Linked DNA regions of Wigglesworthia glossinidia endosymbiont of Glossina morsitans morsitans (Yale colony). The protein of the gene in region 2 interacts with the protein of the main gene of each other region in a pairwise test. Links are inferred from orthologs where the notes say so. Each region holds a gene or a part of one and is shown on either strand. Other genes may lie near its edges. The genes, in order: ftsI and mrcB.

Evidence for each region.
Region 1: the proteins of mrcB (region 2) and ftsI interact in binary tests that used the Escherichia coli proteins (3 or more experiments, as listed by UniProt). The link is inferred for Wigglesworthia glossinidia endosymbiont of Glossina morsitans morsitans (Yale colony) from one-to-one orthologs.

What each region holds. Positions count from the first base shown.
Region 1 is NC_016893.1:591,680-596,261, forward strand. Bases 1-2,850 are described here. They hold ftsI (peptidoglycan glycosyltransferase FtsI), read left to right. Parts: upstream 1-504; coding sequence 505-2,196; downstream 2,197-2,850. Other genes in these bases: rsmH (16S rRNA (cytosine(1402)-N(4))-methyltransferase RsmH), read left to right, coding at 1-162; ftsL (cell division protein FtsL), read left to right, coding at 197-487; murE (UDP-N-acetylmuramoyl-L-alanyl-D-glutamate--2,6-diaminopimelate ligase), read left to right, coding at 2,208-2,850. Also shown: more of murE, read left to right, coding at 2,851-3,704; murF (UDP-N-acetylmuramoyl-tripeptide--D-alanyl-D-alanine ligase), read left to right, coding at 3,701-4,582. UniProt on the Escherichia coli protein: Essential cell division protein that catalyzes cross-linking of the peptidoglycan cell wall at the division septum. Required for localization of FtsN.
Region 2 is NC_016893.1:153,127-163,358, reverse strand. The notes cover bases 3,097-6,033. They hold mrcB (penicillin-binding protein 1B), read right to left. Parts: upstream 5,732-6,033; coding sequence 3,461-5,731; downstream 3,097-3,460. Other genes in these bases: WIGMOR_RS00745 (superoxide dismutase), read right to left, coding at 3,097-3,322. Also shown: glyQ (glycine--tRNA ligase subunit alpha), read left to right, coding at 1-593; glyS (glycine--tRNA ligase subunit beta), read left to right, coding at 606-2,678; more of WIGMOR_RS00745, read right to left, coding at 2,693-3,096; WIGMOR_RS00725 (proline--tRNA ligase), read left to right, coding at 6,645-8,324; pgi (glucose-6-phosphate isomerase), read left to right, coding at 8,478-10,121; rod shape-determining protein MreD, read right to left, coding at 10,135-10,232. UniProt on the Escherichia coli protein: Cell wall formation. Synthesis of cross-linked peptidoglycan from the lipid intermediates.

The DNA.
Region 1 (4,582 bases), 430 kb from region 2 along the record:
ATACAAATTCATCCTCATAATCTACCGATTTTAGAAAGTCAAATACAAAAAAAATTTCCAGTCAAGTTAAAAAAATTTAAAAAAATTAAACCATCTCAACAAGAGATATCAAATAATCTTCGCTCGAAAAGTGCTATTTTACGTTTTGTAGAAAAAATTTAGATGATAAAAACAAAAAAAAAATCTTACAAAAATAATTTTACAAGATATATTAAATTATTCTAAATTATCAATAGTAATAGTATTACTAATAATTATTACATCGATATTTTCAATTTATATTAAATATCAAACACGTTACTCTATTTATGAATATGAACGTATTTTATTTGATCAAGTTTCACTAGAAAATGAATGGAGCCATTTAATATTAGAAGAATATACATTAAGTAATCATCGTCGAATTGAATTATTTGCGCTTAAAACATTAAATATGTGTCACATAGATTTGTTAAAAGAAAATATTATAATTTATGCTATTAAATAATTTAAATATATTTTTATATGAAAATTTTTATAATTAAATGGCGTTTTTTAATTTTGTTAAGTTTTATTTTGATTTTTTTGTTAAGTTTAATCATGCGAATAACTTATTTGCAAATTATTAATCCAAATAATTTAATCCATGAAAGCAACATGAGATCTTTGCGTATAGAAACCATACCTGTTTCAAGAGGTATGATTCTAGATAGAAATAAACATCCTCTTGCAGTTAGTGTACCAGTACATGCTATATGGGTAGATCCTAAAGAATTGAATAATCGTGGTGGAATTATTAAAAATATATATTGGGAAGCATTATCAAACGCATTATCTATTTCTTTTGAACAATTGTTTCAACGTATTAACAATAATCCAAATAGCCGTTTTGTATATTTAGCACGTCAAGTAAATTCTGAAATTGGTGAATATATTCATCAGTTAAATTTACCAGGTATACATTTAAAAGAAGAATCACGTAGGTATTATCCTATCGGACAAGCAGCAGCACACATTATTGGAATAACAAACATTGATGGTCAAGGTATTGAGGGGCTTGAAAAAAGCTTTGATCCATGGTTATCTGGAATTCCAGGAAAAAGAAAAATTAGAAAAGATAGGTTTGGAAAAATTATTGAACATATTATATTAAAAAAAACTCAAAAATCTAAAAATTTAATATTAAGCATTGACGGAAATTTACAAACTATAGTATATAAAAAATTAAAAAAATCAGTAGCTTTAAATAAAGCAGAATCAGGTACTGCAATTTTAGTTGATGTAAATACCGGTGAAATATTGGCTATGACAAATGTCCCTTCATATAATCCTAATAATCTCACTAAAACTAATAATAGTATGATGCGTAATAGAGCTATTACAGATATTTTTGAACCAGGTTCTATTATTAAACCAATAGTGATCGTTTCTGCTTTGCAAAAAGGTGTTATCACAGAAAATAGTATTATTGATACACGCCCTTATGTTCTAAATGGATATCGTATAAAAGATGTAGTAGATTATGAAAGTTTAACAATAGAAGGAATTTTAAAAAAATCTAGTAACGTAGGTGTATCCAAAATAGCATTATCTATGCCAATAGAAACTCTTTTGGAAACATATCAATTATTTGGTCTAGATAAATCTACTAAATTAGGTTTGATTGGAGAAAGTAATGGTTTTTTTCCAAAAAATAAAAAATGGACTGGAATTGAAAAAGCTACACTTTCTTATGGATATGGTTTAATGGTAACTCCATTACAATTAGCACAAGTATATACGACAATAGGTGGGATTGGATTTATGCATCCTTTATCTATTATAAAAATAAATAAAACTAATATCGGTAAACAAATATTTTCACCAATAATAATACGTCAGGTAATTCGTATGATGGAAAGTGTTGCATTACCTGGGGGTAGCGGTGTACAAGCAGCTGTACATGGATATAGGATAGCTGTAAAAACAGGAACTTCTAAAAAAGTGGGATCTGATGGAATTTACGTGAATAAATATATTGCATGTGCTGCAGGTATAGCGCCGGTAGAAAATCCTCGTTTTGCATTAGTTGTCGTAATTAATGATCCAAAAGGAGGTAGATATTATGGTGGTTCTGTATCTGCTCCAGTATTTAGTGAGATTATGAATATTGTATTGCATTACATGAATATTCTGCCAGACAAATTGCCCGAGAATACTACAATAGTAAATCGTTAAAAAAATAAAAAATGGTTAATTATATAGATTTAAAAAAATTAATTTTTCCTTGGGTTTCTTCAAAAGAAATTCCCAGTATTAAATTAGATAATTTGACATTAAATAGCAAAAAAGTAACTCAAAATACTTTATTTATTGCTATATCGGGAAATAAACAACACGGAAAAAAATTTATTTTTGAAGCAATTCAAAATGGATCTACAGCCATACTTGTAGAAACAAATAATATGCGTAAACATGGAAAAATGTATTATGTTAATACAATACCGATAATTTATTTTTATCAGTTAAATCGTCATCTTTCAGAATTATCAGGTAAATTTTATTATCATCCGTCAAAATATATGCAATTAATTGGTATTACAGGGACAAATGGAAAAACTACAGTGGCATATTTTATTACACAATGGCTGAATTTTTTAGGAAAAAAAAGCGGTATTATGGGTACTTTAGGATATGGGCAGATTAACAAACTTCATAAATCCGAAAACACTACTTATTCTGCTATTAAATGTCAAAAAGTTTTAAAAAATTTTTTGAAAAAAAATATTCGCATTATTTCTATGGAAGTATCTTCACATGGATTATCTCAAGATAGAGTAAATTACTTGTATTTTACAATAGCTGTTTTTACTAACTTAAGTCATGAACATTTAGATTATCATAAAAATATGATTCAATATGAGAATTCAAAATGGAAATTATTTTCCGAATTATCTGTATCAAAATATATTATTAATATCGACGATAATGTTGGAAAAAATTGGGCAAAAAAATTTCCTCAAGCTATTATAGTTTCTACAAAATATAATTTATCTAAAAAATTTAAAAATCTTAAAATATATGTAAAAAAAATTTTTTTTCACTGTTATGGAACAAAAATAACAATTGTTTCTAGTTGGGGCACAGAAATAGTAAATGTAAAATTATTTGGAAAATTTAATATTAATAATTTATTAATTGCCTGCGCTGTATTATTAATACAAGGACATTCTTTTACAAGAATTTTAAATTATATTGAAAAAATTCATATGCCTCAAGGACGTATGGAAATATTTTATTTGAAAAAATTACCTAAAATTATTATAGATTATGCTCATACTCCAGATGCTTTAGAAAAATTGTTAATTACAATAAAATTGCATTTTAAAACAGATATGTATGTTATATTTGGATGTGGAGGTAATCGAGATCGTGAAAAGCGTGCAATAATGGGTAAAATATGCGAGAAATATGCTAAAAATATTATCATTACAAATGATAATCCTCGATATGAAAATGAAGAACAAATATTTTCTGATATTAAAATTGGAATAAAAAATTTTAATAATGTTAAATTTATTCCATCTAGAAAAAAAGCTATAAAATTTGCTGTTCAAAACAGTAATAAAAAAGATATTGTTATGATTTTAGGAAAAGGTCATGAAGAATATCAACAATTTTATTCTCAAAAATATTTTTATTCAGACAAAATTGTTGTAAAAGAAATATTAAAAAAAATCATATGATTCCTTTATATTTAAAAGATATATCTTGTATTTTGAATGTTCCATATATAGGAAAAAACTGTAAAATTCATACAATATCTATTGATTCGAGAACAATTAAAAAAAATCAAAAATGTATTTTCGTGACTATTCAAGGAAAAAAAAATAATAGCGAAATTTTTATACATGAAGCAATTAAAAATGGAGCCATTGCTATTTTAAATACCAGATTATTACCAATTGATATGCCTCAAATTATTGTTCGTAATACCATAGAAGCTTTAAGAAAAATTGCCAAGTGGTTGCGTAATAAGATTAATGTCAAAATTGTTGCAATTACTGGATCATGCGGTAAAACTTCAGTAAAAGAAATGGTATTTAAAATTTTGAATATATGTGAAAAAACACTTGCAACAAAAAAAAATTTTAACAATACCTTAGGCGTATTGTTAACATTATTAGAATTAAAAAAAGAACATAAATTTGCAGTAATAGAAGTAGGAGGCAGTCGATTCAATGAAATCCAACATTCTTCATATTTAATACGCCCAAATTTAATATTAATTAATAATATTGTAGAATCACATCTACTAGGTTTTCGCTCTTTGTATGGCGTTTCTCAAGCAAAAGGAGAAATTTTTTCTGGCATGTTAAATGACAGCATGATACTTTTAAATTCTGATAGTCATAATTGGTCATTATGGAAAAATAAAATAAAAAATCAATCAGTTTTTTGGTTTGGATTAAAAAAATGTCAGAAAAATTTTTTTCATTTAATTGATATAATCCAAAAAAATTTAATAACAAAAATACGATTAAATACCCCAACTGGAACATTAAATATTAAACTAAATACAATAGGAAATCATAATATATCAAATGCTATAGCAGCAAGTATA
Region 2 (10,232 bases):
ATTTAGATGAAAATGATTTAAAATTTATAGAAGATAATTGGGAAAATTCTACACTAGGCGCTTGGGGAGTAGGATGGGAAGTATGGTTGAACGGAATGGAAATAACACAATTTACTTATTTTCAACAAATGGGCGGGTTAGACTGTTCTCCAATTACTGGAGAAATTACTTACGGTGTAGAAAGAATTGCTATGAAACTACAAAATGTTGGTAACGTGTATGATCTAATATGGAGTCAAAATAACTTACAAACACTTTATTATGGAGATATGTTTTTTTATCAAAATGAAATGCAACAATCAAAATATAATTTTAAATATACTAATATCAAATTTTTATTGTTTTGTTTTAAACAATATGAAAAAGAAGCACAAAACTTGTTAAATTTACAGTGCCCTTTACATATTCCAGCATATGAAAGAATATTAAAAGCAATATATACTTTTAATTTATTAGATGCTAGAAGAGCTATATCGGTAACTGCTAGAAAAAATTATATTATGCGTTTACGTACATTAACAAAAAAAGTTGCTCAAGTTTACTTAAACTATAGAAAATCTTTAGGATTTCCTATGTGTAAAAAAAATAGTTAAATTTTAAATAACATGAAAAACAACTTCTTAGTAGAAATTGGCACAGAAGATTTACCATCAAAATATCTTAAAATTACAGCAAAATCTTTTCTTAAGAATATACAAAAAGAAATGATAAAGCTACTTATAAAATATGAAAATATTAAATGGTTCGCAACATATCGGCGCTTTGCGATACAAGCAAATTTGTTATATCCTATTATTTCTGAAAGTTCTTTTTTGAAAAAAAATGTTACAAAATTTTTTCATTTTTCAAAAAATACCGCACTATATTGTAATAAATTTGATAACAAATTAGAAAATAGATCTTTAATCAATTTTAAAAATATTAATGATAAAAAAAATTTAATGCTAAATACTAATTTAGTTCATCAAGTATTATATCAAATTATTAAAAGATCTTTAAAAGAAATATTTATTCCTAAAAAAATGAAATGGAGTAATTTAAATTTTCAATTTATACGTCCTGTACATTCGATTACTGCTCTTTTAGAAGACAAAATTATTTCGGGAAAAATTTTTGAAATCAATATCGATCGTTATATACTTATAGGATCATACACAGAAAAAAAATTTTTAAAATTAATACACGCAAATGATTATGAACGTGAGTTAAAAAAAAATAATATTATAGTTGATTTTTACAAACGTAAAAAAATTATAGCAGAACTAATAAATTTAGAAATAAAAAAATTACAAGGAAAGATCGTTAATAATCATCTTTTACTAGAAGAATGCACTTCATTAGTAGAATCTCCAAGTATTATTACAGGTTTTTTTAAAAAGAAATTTTTAAATCTTCCTGCTATAGTGATAAAGAACATTTTATTTTCTCAAAAATGTTTTCCTATATTAAATAAATTGGAAAATAAAATTTTTCCATATTTTATATGTATAATTCACGCAAATAAATGCGATAAAAATAAAATAAAACACGAATATGAAAATGTTATTAATCCTCGTTTATTAGATGCCGAATTTTTTTTAAATCTTGATATCAAAATAAAACTAGAAGAACGTTTTAAAAAATTAGAAAATATAATTTTTCAAGAAAAACTAGGATCTTTAAAAGATAAAACGATACGCATTCAATCTTTATCAGTATGGATTGCTAACAAATTGAATTATAATGCCGTACATGTATCTCGTGCAGCATTTTTATCGAAATGCGATTTAACGACGCATATGGTATTTGAATATCCTAATATTCAAGGAGTTATGGGCGAATTTTATGCTAAATATGACAGAGAACTGGAAGAAGTCGCAATAGCACAAAGAGAGCATTATTATCCAAGATTCTCAGAAGATGTTTTGCCTTCGACGTTAACTGCTCAGATAATATCAATCGCTGATAAAATTGATAATATCGTAGGAATATTCGGATTATCTCTGTATCCTAAAGGTAAAAAAGATCCATTTGCACTTAAACGCGCCGCTCTTGGAATAATTCGTATTATTATAGAAAAAAAAATTTATCTTAATTTGCACAATCTTATTCAAAAATCGTTGCTTTTATATCAAAAGAATGTTACTAATTTAAATACTAAATTAGAAGTAATAAATTTTATTTTGAAACGTGTATCTTTTTGGTATGCAAAAAATCAATATAATTTAAAAATTGTTAAATCATTATTAATTTTAAAAAACAAAAAAATTGATTTGTTAGATACACATAACAAGATCTGTATACTTATAGATTTTTTAAAATGTAAAGAATCTTTTTTAGTATTATCCGCTTACAAAAGATTATACAATATATTAAAAAAATATGATTCTAAAAAACAATTTTGTTTTTTTAAAAAAATCAATTTATCTTCTCATCAAAAAAGTAGTTTCATTGAAAGTCGATTCGAAAAAAACTTTTTTTTATTTAATAAAAAAATATTAAAATGTATATATTTAAATAATTATCAAGCTACATTAAATGTTTTAAAAAATCTTTCAAAAAGATTAAATGTTTATTTAGATAATGTTATAATATTTACTGAAGAATCTTATACAAGAAATAAAAGAAAAAGTTTTTTAATTCAAGTAAAAGAATGCTATTTAGAAGTAGCCGATTTTACTTGTTTAATAAAAAAATAAAATTCAATTTTAAATTAATTTTTTTTATTCACAAAACGTAAATACACAGTATTCCAGTTAATTATATTCCAAAATGCTTGTACATAATCTTTTTTGCGATTTTGATAATTTAAATAATATGCGTGTTCCCAAAGATCTAAACCAAGTATAGGATGACCAAATACGCCGCAAACATCTACTCCCATTAACGGATTATCTTGGTTAGATGTGCTAACAACAGATAATGATCCTTGCGTATTTTTAATTAACCATACCCATCCAGAACCAAAATGACTCATAGCAACTTCTTCAAATTTTTTTTTAAATTTTTCGATTGAACCAAAGTCATCGATTATAGAATTTTTCAATGATATATGCATAGATGCATTATTTTTACTTAAAGTTTTCCAAAAAAATGAATGATTAAAATGTCCTCCTCCATGATTACGAAATTGAATTTTTTTTGTTTCAGTAAATATGTTTAGATTTTGAATAAGTTCAGAAATAGATAAATTTGATATATTTGGACAAGATCTTAAAATCAAATTTGCATTATCAATATACGCTTGATGATGTTTAGTATGATGCAACATCATTGTTTTAGCATCTAAAAAAGGTTCAAATTCGTTATAATCATAATTCAAATTTGGTAAAGTAAATTTCATATTTATTCCTTTTAATAACTTTCTAATTTTATAGAAGATGAAATTACTGCTAATATATTATATGCAAGTTTTTCAGTGTAACACATTTGTTAAAATTAAAATAAAATTATTTTTTTTAGATGCATAATTTTGTTATTTTTAAGAATGTTTATTTTGACATGATTCTTGTTTGTATTTTGTCCAAACTGGTATAATGTTAATACTTTCTTGAGCGTGACAAACAAATTTTCCTGTGTAATCAATAAATTTATAGCTGATATCTTTTGGGGGAATTAAAACTAACTCGCTAGTAGTTTTATATTTTAAATACGATTTATATATATTTAATGCTCCATTTGCTCCAGTTAAATCAGTTGGTTCATTATTATCTCTACCCACCCAAATAATAGCAACATTTTTCCCGTCAATACCAACAAACCAACTATCTCTTAAATCGTTAGTCGTGCCTGTTTTTGCAGCTAAATTTAAATCAGGAAAAATTACAGATAAAGCACGTGAAGTTCCATATTTTGCAACTTTTTGCATCGCATATAATATTAAGTACGCTGCTTGTGGAGAAATAGTTTGCTGCGATTCTGAAATGTTATGAAAAAATAAATTTGCTTCATGATTCATGATTGACTTTATAGAATAAAGTATGGCATGATTTCCGCCACTAGCAATAGTCTGAAAAATTTGAGCAATTTCAATTGGCGTGAAACTAATTGCTCCTAACAAAATAGATGGAAAATGTTTTAGGGCAGCAGAAGAAGCGCCTAAATTAATTAATGTCGATATTACTTGATGTAATCCTACAGATAATCCTAAATTTACTGTAGGTATATTTAAAGAATTTACTAACGCATCGAGCAACATTACTTTTCCTCTAAATTTTCGATCAAAATTTTTCGGAGACCAAATATATCCGTTAGATTGTATTAGAAAGACGGGAGTATCATTAATCCAAGTATTTAATTGATACTTTTCAGGATCGCTTAAAGCTGCTAAATAAGTAGCAGGTTTAACTAAAGATCCCACCGATCTTCGTGCTTGCATAGCTCTGTTAAATCCTGAAAACTGGGGCAACGATCCTCCGATCATGGCACGCACTTCTCCATTAAATCTATCTACAATGACAAATGCACTTTCTAAATCATATATTTTTTTTTCGTTTTTTAGTTTTAGTATTCCATTTTCTATAGCTTTTTCGGCAGCATTTTGTACGATAGGATCTAATGTAGTAAATACTTTCATGCCAGAGAAATCAGTATTTATTTTATGCAATTTACTATACATTTCGTTTTGTACCATTTGTACAAATGCCGGTTGAGAATTAAATGTACTAGTTTTTTGTAGTATACCAAGTGGACAAGAAATGAGCATATGATATAAAGAGTTGTCAATCACTTTATTTTTATTCAAAAGTTTTAAAATCAAATTTCTTCTATTTAATGCTAATTGAGGATTTTTTAAAGGATTATATAAAGATGCACCTTTTACCATTCCTATCAGTAATGCTTGTTGATCTATATTAAGTTCATTAATTGGTCTTCCAAAGTAATACATACTAGCTAAAAAAAATCCATGAATTTGATGACCATTTCCGTATCCTAAATATACTTCGTTTAAATATAATTCTAATATTCTTTCTTTAGTATAGTGAAAATCTGTAATGATTGCCATGCAGAATTCGCTCCATTTACGCCAAATGGATCTTTCATTGTTTAAAAATAAGTTTTTTACAAGTTGCTGAGTTAATGTACTACCACCTTGAACAGTACGTTTTGCGATAATGTTGGCGAAAACAGCTCGAATAATAGACGTAAAATGTATACCGTCATGTTCATAAAAATGTTGATCTTCTATAGCAAGAAGTATATTTATAAAGATTTTTGGAAATTTTTTTAAAGGTAAAAAAATTCTATATGCTTCATTTTCAGATTGTAAAATATTGATTAACTTGGGATCTAATTGAAATAATTTTAATATCTGATTATTATTTTTATCAATAATTTTTTCTACTTGATTTTCTGTAAAAATAATACATGCATGCATAGCTTGATTATTATCTTGAAACATTTCAAATGAACGTCTAAACAAACAAATTGAATTTTTTTTTATATAAAATTCTCCTGGTTTTAAAATGTTTTCAACTTCTTGATACTGCATACTTCTCAAAAATTCGACAATTTCATTTTGAGTATATAATGATCCGGATTCTAAATTGATGCTTTTACTATATATTAGAGTAGGTAACTTCCATACTTGTCCGTCAATTTTATTACGTATTTTTTTGTTTAAAAAATATATATATATTCCGCTAATAAAGATACATAGTAATATTATAATATAGAAAAGGAAAATAAAAAACTTTTTGCTTTTTTTTTGAAAAAAAATTATATGGTCAAAAATAAAATAAAGTATTTTCATATAAGTTATATTTATTTTTTTGACATATTATATCTGTGTGAATTTTTAAGTAGAAAAATGAATACAAATTTTTTGATAATTGATATTTTTAAAAATTTGATTTTTTAATATTATAATATTTTTAAAATTTTTTTGTTTAACATTTATAAAAATTTATATTTTAAATATTTGAAATTATTAACGACTAATTTTTAGTATGTATATTTTCTTATTTTTGAATAAAAATATTTTAAAGTTTTTTTATATTTTAAAATAAATATTTTATTTGATTATTTTGGAGCTAGGCGGAATTGAACCGCCAGCCTTCTGCGTGCAAAGCAGATGCTCTACCAGTTGAGCTATAGCCCCTTTTAGGCTTGAGTGGACTTGAACCACTGACCTCACCCTTATCAGGGGTGTGCTCTAACCGGCTGAGCTACAAGCCTATAGATTTTTTTATATAAAAAAAATAATTTTATATTGTAAACTTTAAATTAAATTTTAACCGTAATTTTGTTATTGTCAATAAATTTGTACTTAACTAATTTCACTTTAAAACAATTATTTTATTTTAAATTTATTAAATTTATTAATGTTTATATTTTAAATTATTTCAAATAATTATTTATACAATATTTATGATTAATATAAATTAAAATTTAACTATTTAATTTTATCAAAATGATCACAATTTAATTAAAAATTTTCGTATACTCAAGAATAATGCTTTTAATTGTAATTCAATGTATAAAGTATTTGTGTAAAAATTTTTTTATAAATTATATCTATACATCTTACTTATATAGTTTTTTTAATAAATTAAATTAATTATATTTGAAAAATATTTAAGCAACAAGCTCACAATAAATACTACATTTATTAAATGATATAAAAAATTATACGTTAATATATCCTCTTAAGGACAATTTATATTATGCGCATTAGTCAATATTATCTTGCAACATTAAAAGAAGTATCTTCTGATACAGAAAGTATTAGTCATCAATTAATGTTGCGATCAGGAATGATTTATAAAGTAGCATCTGGTTTATATTCTTGGTTACCTACAGGATTACGTGTACTAAAAAAAATTAAAAAAATAATACGTTACGAAATGAATAAAATTGGAGCTATAGAAATTCTTATGCCAATCATGCATCCAAGATCACTATGGAAAAAAAGTGGACGATATAATGAATATGGTTTGGAACTATTTAAACTAACCGATAGAAGAAATAAAGAATTTATTTTATCGCCGACTAATGAAGAACTTATTACACAAATAATTTGTCATGAAATAAATAATTATAAAAAATTTCCTATGAATTTTTATCAAATTTATTCTAAATTTAGAGATGAAATTCGTCCAAAATATGGCATGATCAGAGCTAAAGAATTTATTATGAAAGATGCATATTCTTTTCATACAAATCAAGAGTCTTTAGAAGATTCATATCATATAATGTATCAAACATATAACATAATTTTTAAGCGATTAAATTTAAATTTTTTTTGTTTGCCAGCAGAAACAGGTCGCATTGGAGGATGCATTTCACATGAATTTCTAGCATATTGCAATCAAACATACATAAAAAATTATTTCAATAAAAAAAAATTAAACAATAATAATGTATCTAAGATAAATAAATTAAGATTAGTAGAAGACAAGAACGTTCGAAATATGTCTGATTTATCTAAAAAATTTAATGTTCATAAAAAAAGAATTTTAAAAATTATACTAGTACATTCTAACAATAAAGCAATTCCATTTATCGGATTAGCTTTGCGTGATGATCACATATTGGATATTAATAAAGCAGAACAACTATATTTAGTGAAAAAACCGTTAAAGATATTAAGTAACAATGAGATTAATTTACATTTTAAAATACATATAAATTATTTAGGTCCTATAAACTTAAAATGTCTATTAATTGTTGATTACTATGCTATTTTAATGAAAAATTTTATTTCAGGTGCAAATATTAATAATAAATATTTCTTTGATATTAACTGGTATCGAGATGTAGCTGTCAAATGGGTTACAGATTTAAGATATATTGAAAAAAAAAACATTACCATTAAAAATAAAGATAGTCATGCTTATTCAAAAAGTATCGAAATAGGACATATTTTCCAATTAGGCGATAAGTATACAAAAGTTATATCTCTATCTAATATAAAGAAAAATTGTCATAAAAATTTATTTATGGGATGTTACGGAATTGGAATAAGTCGATTAATTTCAGCTTATATAGAGCAGCATCATGATGATCATGGAATTATTTGGAATCAGGAGATTGCACCTTTTCATGTAGCAATTATTCCAATTCATCTTCATAGATCAGAAAAAGTCAAACAAGTATCCGAGAAAATTTATTATCAATTGTGTAATTCTAACATAGAAGTATTATTTGATGATCGTTTTATAAGGCCTGGGGTGATGTTTTCAGATATTGAACTTATAGGAATTCCGCATATTTTAATTATAAGTGAAAATAATTTGAAAACTCAACAAATAGAACACAAAAATCGAATAACTGGACAAGTATATAAAGTAAGTGCTCTTTGTATTACAGATTATATATTAAAAATATTAAAAAAAAAATTTTAAGAAGATTTAATTTATTTACAATATATGCGGATGCAATGTATATAATTAATAAATTTAATGAAATTTTAATACAAATAAATAAATCATAAAACATGTAATTTTCAAAAATTAAGACAAATACTTATTTCATTCATGTATCTATTGTAAATTTTCATGAAAAATATTAATCCAACAAAAACACGTGCTTGGAAAGAATTACAGTATCATTTTAATAAAATGAAGCAAATCAATATTAGAGATTTATTTCAAGCAGATAGTAATCGATTTGATTCTTTTTCAATATATTTTAATGATATAATATTAATCGATTATTCTAAAAATATTATTATGTCAGAAACAATAGATAAATTAATTAAATTAGCAGAAGAATGTGATTTACATAATTCAATTATATCTATGTTTAATGGCAAAAAAATCAACAACACTGAGTATCGTGCTGCTCTACATACTGCTTTACGAAATCGTACAAATATTGCAATTGATATTGATGGCATTAATATTATGCCAAAAATTCAATCGGTTTTAAAAAAAATGAAATTTTTCTGCAAAAATTTAATAAATGGGAACTGGAAAGGATTTACTGGAGAAAACATTACTAATATTGTTAATATTGGTATTGGAGGATCTGATTTAGGACCATATATGGTTACAGAAGCATTAAAATTTTATAAAAATCATCTTCATGTACATTTTATATCTAATATCGATGGTACACATATTACAGAAACATTAAAAACTTTAAATCCTAAAAATACTTTATTTTTAATAGCATCGAAAACTTTTACTACACAGGAAACACTTACGAATGCTTATAGTGCACGTGATTGGTTTTTAAAATCTGCAGAAGATAAAAAATACTTATCTCAACATTTTATTGCATTGTCTAGCAATATAGAAGCTGTAAAAAAATTTGGAATTGATGCAAATAATATATTTGAGCTATGGGATTGGGTGGGAGGTCGATATTCGTTATGGTCTTGTATCGGTTTATCCATTGCTTTATCTATTGGTTTTAATAATTTTGAACAATTATTAAATGGCGCATATGCAATGGACCAGCATTTTTTAAATCAACCTTTTGAAAAAAATATTCCAGTTATACTAGGTTTAATTAGTATTTGGTATAATAATTTTTTTGAATTTGAAACAGAATCAATTTTAGTATACGATCAATATATGCATTTGTTTTCTGCATATTTTCAACAAGTAAATATGGAATCTAATGGTAAATCTATTGATCGCAATGGGAAAATAATTAATTACCAAACTGGTCCGATTGTTTGGGGAGGCTATGGGACTAATAGTCAACATGCATTTTATCAATTAATGCATCAAGGGACTAAACTAGTACCCTGCGATTTTATAGCGCCAACAATTACACATAATCCAGTATCTGATCATCATCAAAAGTTGCTTGCAAATTTTTTTGCACAAACTCAAGCATTGGCTTTTGGAGAATTATTGAAAACTGATTGTAAAAATATTTTTAAAAACTATTTTAGAAGCAAAGTTTTTCCTTTTAAAACACTACAAGGAAATCGTCCAAGCAACTCAATTTTAATAAGAGAAATTAATCCTTATAGTTTAGGAGCACTAATTGCTATGTATGAACATAAAATATTTATGCAAGGTGTCATTTTTAACATTAATAGTTTTGATCAATGGGGCGTAGAATTAGGAAAAAAATTATCTAAAAAATTATTTTCATCTTTAAAAACAGATAATATCGATATTACTTCTTATGATAGTTCTACAAATGGATTAATAAATTGCTATCAATCATGGAAAAATAAGTAAGATTTTAAAAAAATCAATATCGATTAATAATTTTAAAAAAAACAAAAATTTTTTTTATTACAGCGAATATCCAAGGCCATAAAACTATATCAGTTAATATATTTCCGAAAT